Regions from separate parts of the Streptomyces sp. 840.1 genome, predicted to be linked through region 1. Evidence: riboswitches for the same ligand, from Rfam matches in the RefSeq annotation. Region 1 holds a riboswitch; the other holds the start of a gene.
What was found. Region 1 has a riboswitch for cyclic di-AMP ahead of EDD93_RS30245 (LysM peptidoglycan-binding domain-containing protein). Riboswitches for the same ligand answer to the same signal wherever they lie in the genome.
Positions count from the first base shown of each region.

Region 2: another riboswitch for cyclic di-AMP. It lies ahead of EDD93_RS29590 (C40 family peptidase); the one in region 1 lies ahead of EDD93_RS30245 (LysM peptidoglycan-binding domain-containing protein).

Region 1 is NZ_RJUU01000002.1:908,995-913,199, forward strand. Features, by position in the region: gene EDD93_RS30235 (DUF998 domain-containing protein) at 1-450, shown strand, start outside; gene EDD93_RS30240 (FABP family protein) at 591-1,151, shown strand; cyclic di-AMP (ydaO/yuaA leader) riboswitch at 1,872-2,057, shown strand; gene EDD93_RS30245 (LysM peptidoglycan-binding domain-containing protein) at 2,063-2,980, shown strand; gene EDD93_RS30250 (FG-GAP repeat protein) at 3,176-4,205, shown strand, end outside.
Region 2 is NZ_RJUU01000002.1:717,028-721,232, forward strand. Features, by position in the region: gene EDD93_RS29575 (ATP-binding protein) at 1-134, shown strand, start outside; gene EDD93_RS29580 (LysR family transcriptional regulator) at 160-1,104, opposite strand; gene EDD93_RS29585 (LysE family translocator) at 1,177-1,839, shown strand; gene EDD93_RS29590 (C40 family peptidase) at 1,874-2,347, opposite strand; cyclic di-AMP (ydaO/yuaA leader) riboswitch at 2,351-2,547, opposite strand; gene EDD93_RS29595 (hypothetical protein) at 2,853-3,161, opposite strand; gene EDD93_RS29600 (ATP-dependent Clp protease proteolytic subunit) at 3,169-3,804, opposite strand; gene EDD93_RS29605 (LuxR family transcriptional regulator) at 4,099-4,205, opposite strand, start outside.

The DNA.
Region 1 (4,205 bases):
CTCTTCGCGGGCGGGCTGTCGCTGGCCTTCGCTGTGGCTCTGTGGCGTGTCGGGCCCTTCGAGTGGGGCGCCCTGCTGGTCGGCGCGTGGGCGGTCGGTCTGCTGGGAGCAGGCGCCTTCCGGACGGATCCGGTGAGCGGCTACCCGCCCGGCACGCCTGATCGGCTCCGGCGTCACACCCGCGCGGGGGCTCTGCATGACCTGTTCTCCTCCATCGGCTTCCTGGCCCTCGCTGCCGCCTGCTTCGTATACGCCCCGTCCGGCCCGCCCGGCTGGGCCGTCTGCTCGATCGCCTGCGGTGTCCTCTTCGTGGCGACGATGGCCCTGGCCAGTGCCGCGTTCGATCAGCGGCAACGCTGGGTCGACATCGGCGGACTGCTTCAGCGCATCTCGCTGACCATCGGCTGGGCCTGGCAGCTACTGCTCGCCGTGCGCATCCTGAACACCTGAGCAGGCGGGCAAATCCAGGCAGCGGGAGGCCGCGTGTCACGCGAGCCGGAGATCATTCACGGGACAGCCCTTAGGCTGCCAACCGTCGCCGTCGCCTTCGCGCGGCGCCCGTCCCCGTCACCGATCCAGGAGCGCGCAAGATGTCCGACCCCGCCCGGCAGTACCCGTACCCCGACGCGTTCCGGCCGGACGACGCGCCTGCTCCGCACGCGCTGCTCGCACCACTGACCGGGTTCCTGGGCACCTGGACCGGGCAGGGCCGCGGTGAATACCCGACGCTCGCCCAGGAGTTCCGGTACGCGCAGGAGGTGACGTTCAGTCATGACGGGCGCCCCTTCCTCCACTACGAGGCGCGCGCCTGGCTGCTCGACGCGGACGACGCCCCGCTGCGGCCCTCGGCGCGGGAGAGCGGCTGGTGGCGGATGCAGCCGGACGGGCGTGTGGAGGCGCTGATCACTCAGCCCACCGGTGTCGCGGAGATCCTGACGGGCAGTGCTGCGGACGGCGTGGCCGACCTGGCCACCCATCGGGTCGCCCTCGCGCCCACCGCCAAGGAGGTCAGCGCCACACGCCGCCGTTACACGCTGACGGCCGACGGCACGCTCGAATTCGTCCACGACCTCGCGGCTGTCGGCCAGCCGCTCCAGCACCACCTTTCCGCGCTTCTGCGACGCGAGGGGAGCCGGAACCTCTCGCTTTGACCGGGTCGGATCTGCCGTCTGCCGTCTGCCGTCTGCCGTTCGCCGTCGTGTGGGGCGGCGGTCGCCCGTCATCGTCCCGGCCGGCCGTGCCCGCGCTCATGCGCTGGACGGCACGTTCCGCAGCCGGGCCGCGAACGCCCGCGGATGCGTGGTGTTGCCGTTGACGGTGCGGCCGGGTCGGGCGCCACGACCAGCGCGAGCTGCCCCGGGGTTGCCGAGCGCGGCGGGCCGGAGCCGCGGACCTCGTAGTGGAGCGTGGCGCCGTCGGTGTCGAGGAAATCAGGTTCTCCCGGTCGCAGTGGCGGGCGGCGCCCGGAGCGTCGGCCGATGCCCCACACCGTAGTGCATCTATTTAGATGCATCTGTGGAGATGGATTAGAGGCGACGCCGAGCCGGGGTGGCGGGTCGTCACCTCCAGTGAAATGTCCTGATTGAGTGATTAATCGGAATCGTCGTTAATCGCCCACCGAAGACGCTTTTCTGTGGCTCAAAGGGTATGGAGATTGAGCAAATCACCCTTTTCGGGCGCAGTGGTCAGCATCACCTTCCCGGCCCGTGACGCGGTGCGTCCGGCTTCGGTTCCCTGTCGTGCCAAGAAAGTTGACTTGGCTTCGGGGATCTGATTCTGAGCATTTCCTTGAATTGATCTTGCGAATCAATTGCGATCAAGAATTCAGGGCTTGTTCCGCCCGACGCTTTTCGCTTACGGTCACCGTCAATCCGGATGGAACGCCGAATCCTGCCGCCGTCCGGGAACCCGACCACTCACGTACGGCAGGAGCGGGGGACCCAGGTTTGCCGCCGGTCCGGTATCCGGAGCGGCTAGGGGTTAAGTCGCCATCACGTGCGGCCGGACATCTCCAGTCCGAACCCGACAGCTCACCTCGCAGGCGGCGGAGAGGAAATGCGCCATGCCCATCATGGGTAACCACCGTCGTTCCAAGTCCACCTCCCTGACCCGCGGTTTCATCGCCGTGAGCACGGGCGGAGTCGTTCTCGCGCTCCCCCTGATCATGTCCGGGTCCGCTTCTGCCGCACCGGCGCACCCGGTCGTCGCAGAAAAGTCGGCGACCTCGACCGCCTTTGCTGCCAAGGGAATTGCTGCCCACAAGGCCGAGTCCGCCACCTATTCCGTGGTCTCCGGTGATTCGCTTTCCAAGATCGCCCGGGGTCATTCCCTCAGCGGTGGCTGGGAGCGGCTCTACCAGGACAACCGGAGTGTGGTCGGCGGAAACCCCGATCTGATTCACCCGGGCCTCAAGCTGACCATTGGCGCCAAGTCCGCAGCCGCCCCGCACAAGGCCGCGCCGACCGCCGATTCGAAGGCAAAGGCCGCGTCCGAGGCAAAGTCCGCGGCCGACGCGCAGTCGTCCGACCGGTCCGAGAGTGCCGACCGCGCCGACCGTTCCCAGCGGACGGTCACGCCTGTGGCGGAGAAGACCGCCGCCACCGAGACCGTCGCCACCGAGACCGCGGCCACCACTCCCGCACAGGGCGCGACCGCGTACACCGACGACCTCGACGGCTGGATCAAGGAGTCGCTGGCCGTGATGGCCCAGCACGGCATCCCCGGCAGCTACGACAGCATCCACCGCAACATCATCCGCGAGTCCTCCGGCAACCCGCAGATCGTCAACAACTGGGACTCGAACGCGGTCGCCGGCACGCCCTCCAAGGGCCTGCTCCAGGTGATCCAGCCCACCTTCGAGGCCTACCACGTGGCCGGTACGTCGATGGACATCCTCGACCCGGTCGCCAACATCACCGCCGCGTGCAACTACGCCGCGGCCACCTACGGCTCGATCGACAACGTCTTCGGCGCCTACTGACATACCCCGGCCCCCACCTTCGGGAGGAGCCGGGCGCAGGGGTGGGAGGGAGCCACGTGGCTCCCTCCCACCCCTTTCGCGTGCCGTACAACCCTTGCGGCCCACAGGCGGTCGAACGGGACGCGGGGAAGGCAACGGGCCCTTCCCCGCGTCCCCCCGGACTCGCCCGGTCATCCTTGAACCGAGGAGCCGCTCGTGCGCACCAACCGCTCGGCCGCCGTTGTCGCGGCCGCCTGTCTCCTGACGGCGGTGGCCGGCATCGCTGCCCCCGCCGCCCACGCCGGTACTCCCGGCGGAACGCACGCGAACGACCGCAACAGCGATTTCGACGGCGACGGCTACGACGACGTGCTCACCGGCGCGCCGGGCGGCACCGTCGGCGGGAAGAAGGGCGCGGGGTACGTCACCGTGCAGTACGGCTCGCCCACCGGCACCGGAACGGCCCGCGCGGCCGTCCTCAGCCAGAACACCGCCGGTGTACCGGGGGCCGCCGAGGCGGGCGACGGCTTCGGCCGGGCCCTCGCCACCGGCGACCTCGACGGGGACGGCTACGACGACGCGGTCGTCGGCGTACCCGGTGAGGACGTCGAGCCGGTGACCGACGCGGGCGGCGCCGTCGTGCTGTGGGGCTCCGCGAAGGGGCTCACGGGCGCGGCGGGCGACTGGCTGCAGGCCGACGCTCCCACGGCCGGTGCCAGGTTCGCCGGCGCCCTCGCGGCGGCCCACTTCAGCCCCGACATCCCCGGCGACCAGCTCGCCGTGACCGACCACGACGACCTCACGCTCTACCAGTACGACGCGGCCGCGCGCCGGGCATCCGCACCCCCGCCGCCCCTCTCCCACCAGCGGCTCCCCGGCACGCCGGGCCGCCCGATCCTGCCGGGGGCGATGACCACCGGCGACTACGACGGCAACGGCCTCGCCGACCTCGTCGTCTCCGGAGTCACCGGGGGCGACGAACCGGGGTACGGCTGGTCCGCGCTCTTCCTGGCCGAGGTCCAGGGCCTGCGCTACGACCGGGACCTGCGTGGCGGCCCGGCCGTCGCGTCCGGTGACATCAACGGCGACGGCTACGACGACCTGGTCACCGGGGAGCCCAGCAGCCCGGACGACGGCGGCGAATTCGTGAACGGCGGCGTGGTCGGCGTGTACTACGGCAGCGCCGGCGACGGCCCGGTCGGCGCCGAGGGTCCCGGCACACCGCCGGTGTGGTGGACCCAGGACA
Region 2 (4,205 bases), 190 kb from region 1:
ACAACGGGCGCGGCATGGTGATCATCCGCTCGCTGGCCAAGGAGTACGGTGGCCGGCTGACCGTCACACCCACCGCCGACGGCGGCAAGACCGTCTGGATCGCGCTCCCCTGGAGCGTCCCCGTCCAGACCTGACCGGCCCGCAGCAGGTCGCCCCGGGTCACTGGGATGCGGCGGCCCGGTTCCCCGGGGGTGCGGCGGCGGCCCGGCCGAACCCGCTCCGCAGCAGGGCCCGAAGGGTCGCCGCCGCCGCGCTCGACCGGTCACCGCGGTGCACCACCGAAATGGTCCGCCGGAACGCCGCCGGCTCCAGCCTCCGCACCGACAACGGCGTCGGGGACATGGCCGCGACCATCTCCGGCACCACCGCGATCCCGATGCCCGCGCTGACCAGTGCGCACACCAGGGCGTAGCCGGGCGACTCGCAGACCACCGCGGGCAGTGCGCCCGCCTCGGCCAGCGCGTTCTCCACCCCGCGCCGAGGCGGATGGGTGGGGGCGCTGCTGATCAGCGGCCGGCCCGCCAGGTCCGTCACCGGGAGCCGCCCGCTGCCATCGGCCAGCACCTGACCGACCGCGGTGATCAGCACCAGCTCCTCGACCAGCAGCGGCTCGGCGCTGAGCCCCGAGGGGAGCGGCGCCGTGGCGGCCGGTTCGTACGCGTGCGTCAGCGCGAGGTCGACCTCGCCCCCGGCCACGGCCGCCACCCCGCCCGGCGGCTCGTACTCCGTGACGATCAGCTCCACGTCCGGGTGCGCCCGGCGGAAGGCGCTCAGCACGGGAGGCAGCAGATGGATGCCGGCCGTGGTGAAGGTGCCGACCCGCAGGCGCCCGCCGGAGAGCCCGGCCAGTCGCGCGAGCTCGTGGCGCGCCTGGTCCATCTCGTCCAGGACCCGCCGGGCCCGGCCGGCGAGCAGCTCGCCCGCAGCGGTCAGCCGGGCGCCCCGGTGGTGCCGCACCAGCAGCGCGGCACCGGCCTCCCGCTCCAGCTTGGCGAGCTGCTGGGAGAGCGCGGGGGCGGTGTAGCCGAGGCGGGCGGCGGCCCGGGTGATCGAACCGGCCTCGGCGACCGCCACCAGCGCCGCCAGCCGTGTCGGGTCGTACATTAAGCATTCCTTTTGGCAGACCCACAAGATTGCAAGTACATGCTAAAGGCTGTTCGGGTCCAGGGTGGAGCCATGGATGCCCAGCTGACCGCCTTCCTCGGAGTCGCCGCCGCCATGGTCGCGCTGCCCGGAGCGGATTTCACCGTCGTCGTACGCAACGCTCTGGCCTCACGGTCGGCGGGGGTGGCGACCGCGCTCGGCGTGGCCGGGGGGCTGCTCGTCCACACCGCGCTCGCCGTGGCCGGGCTGGCCGCCGTGCTGGTGGCGGTGCCGGTGCTGTTCCGCACGGTGCAACTCCTGGGCGGGGCGTACGTCCTCTACCTGGGCATCAGCGCGCTGCGCTCGGCCCGGCACCGAAAGGGGCCGACGAACGGCACCGGGACCACGACGGACCACCCCGACGGCATGGCGAGCGCGGAGGCCGCCGTCGGGACCCGGCGCGCACTGCGCCAGGGCTTCCTGACCAACGCGCTGAACCCCAAGGCGCCGGTGCTCTTCCTCAGCCTGCTTCCGCAGTTCGTCCCGGCCGGGGCCGCCCCGCTGCCCAGGACGGTGCTGCTCGCCGCGATCGTCGTGCTGCTGGCCCTGATCTGGTTCCCGGCCGTGGCGCTCCTGGTGGACCGGCTGGGCCGGTGGCTGCGCCGGCCGCGAACCGCCCGCGCGATCGAGGGCGGCAGCGGCGCGGCACTCACCGTGCTGGGGGCGGTGCTGGTGACCGGCACCCTGCTGCACTGACGGGAGACGTCCGTCCGGTGGGGGAGCGGTGGAGTCAGCCGACCCGGCCGTAGTAGACGCTCCTGGTCCAGATCTTCTCCAGCCGCACCACGGCGCCGGTCTTCGGCGAGTGCCAGATCTTGCCGCTGCCCGCGTAGATGCCCACGTGGAAGATGCTGCGGCCCGAATGGAAGAAGACCAGATCGCCGCGTTGCCGCTTCGACGCCGAGATGTGGCGGGTCTTGTTGTACTGCTGCTGGGCCGTGCGCGGGAGCTTCTTGCCCGCCTTCTTGAACGAGTAGAGCGTCAGCCCGGAGCAGTCGAAACGGCTGGGTCCGGTGGCGCCCCACCGGTAGGGCGATCCCTTCTTCGACGCGGCGATGTTGAGCGCCTTCATCGAATGAGTCGCGGCCTGGGCGTCGGTCACGGCGCCGGGGACGAACAGCGTGCCGCCGACGGCGGCGAGCGTCATGATCGAGGCCGTCGTGGCCCGAGCGAGGAGAGACGGGACATGAACCTGCGCAGTCATGCGCAACCCTTCGTCAGCCGCCTGTGAAGGATGACCTGTCGGGTTCGGGCCGGCGAAGTCGCCCGGCCGCACAAGGCGGCTTCACCCCGAGGGACGACCGGAAGTCCGGTCGGCCCGTTGTGCTTGGGTCCTCCACTCCTGCCGATCCACTCCTGTCGACCAGGCATCCGGACAGCGGCAGGACTCGGCGTCCGCCCGGACCGCCCCGCCGCGGTGGCGGGGGCTTGTCGTCCCAGGGATCTTGACTCACCGAACGCCGGATTTCCGAGGTGAAACGGTGATATGTGAGGCTCGTCACGGCTGACCCGTTCGGGTGGACAGGGGGTCTTCTGGGGAGTCGCCGCACTTCTCCAGCCGTTGCGGTACCAGGGGTGGAACGGGAGATTTCACCCATGGTCCACCTCGAAAGCGCAAGTTGACCTGTCCCTCGTGCGAGGTAACACCTACGCCGAACGAGCGAGAGAAATTGATCCACCCGTCGGGCGTGTCGGCGCAGGGGAGTTGATCAACTCGGCGGGTCGGGTGGCACGGTGAGCCGCCCGGCGCGGCGCTCGCCGTCCAGCACCCGTAACGCCCGCGTCAACGTGGCGGAGTGGATCTGCCTCTCGCCCCGCTCGTGCATCAGCGCGAGCGCGTCCCGAAGCGCCACCGCGTGCGAGGCGAGCGCCTGTGCGGCGCGCAAGGCGCCGTAGGTACTGTCCGCGCGGGCCGGGTTGATCCGGCCCAGCTGGTCGACGACCTCCAGATAGCGGTCGATGAACTCGCCCTCCGCGCGGGTCAGGGCGGGCAGCGGCGGGAAATCCGGTGGCTGCATCAGCGGTTCACCTCGTGACGGACGGCAGCGCCGCGGGCCCGCGGTTCTGCACGATGTGGTCGACCAGTCCGTACGCCTTGGCGCCCTCGGCGTCGAGGATGAGATCGCGATCGGTGTCGGCGGTGATCTCCTCGGCGGGGCGGCCGGTGTGACGGGCCAGCATGCCCGTCAGCATCTCGCGCATCCGCAGCAGTTCCCGCGCCTCGATCTCCAGGTCGGACGGCTGTCCCTGCACGGGCTCGGCGAGTTCGGGCTGCTGCACCACGACCCGCGCCCCGGGCAGCGCGTGCCGGCGGCCGGGAGCTCCCGCGGCCAGCAGCACGGCAGCGCCGGCACCCGCCTGGCCGAGGCAGAAGGTCTCCACCTCGCAGGTCAGGTACTCCATCGTGTCGTACACCGCCGTCATCGCCGCGAACGAGCCGCCGGGCGAGTTGATGTAGAGCTGGATGGGCCGGTCGGGTGCGTCGTACTCCAGGTACATGAACTGTGCGACCAGGTCACTGGCCGCGATGTCGTCGACCGGAGTGCCCAGGAAGATGACCCGTTCGGCCAGCAGCTTGGAGTACGGGTCCAGCGTGCGGGTCCCCTGGGACGTGCGCTCGGTGAACTCGGGCAGTACGTGGCGTGCGGCGGGGCGGTACATGGCGAAGACCTCTCCTCCGGGGCGCGCGGGGGCCTGGGAAGGGCGCCGCGCGCGTCCGTAAAAAACGTACAGGACGTACAGAACGTTCTGATGGGAGCATGGCCCAGTGATCCACTGAAGTCCAGTGCCGGAGCCCGTTGTTGCTGTTCGCCCAGCGTGGACATCCCGCGGATCCGCCACGCGGTTCTGATGAAAGGCTGCTCAGCCCCGCTGAAGCCGGGGGAGGGGTGGGGCGGTGAGGGACGACGCTCTCGAATCCCGGCCGCACCCGGGCGAATCAGGCCAGGGCCTGCATCACGGCTTCGTCAGCCGGGTCGACCACGCACACAGGTCCGCCCGGTCGGCCGCGTCCGTCTTGTTCATCAGGCTGGCGATGTGCTTCTCGACCGTGCGGGGGGAGA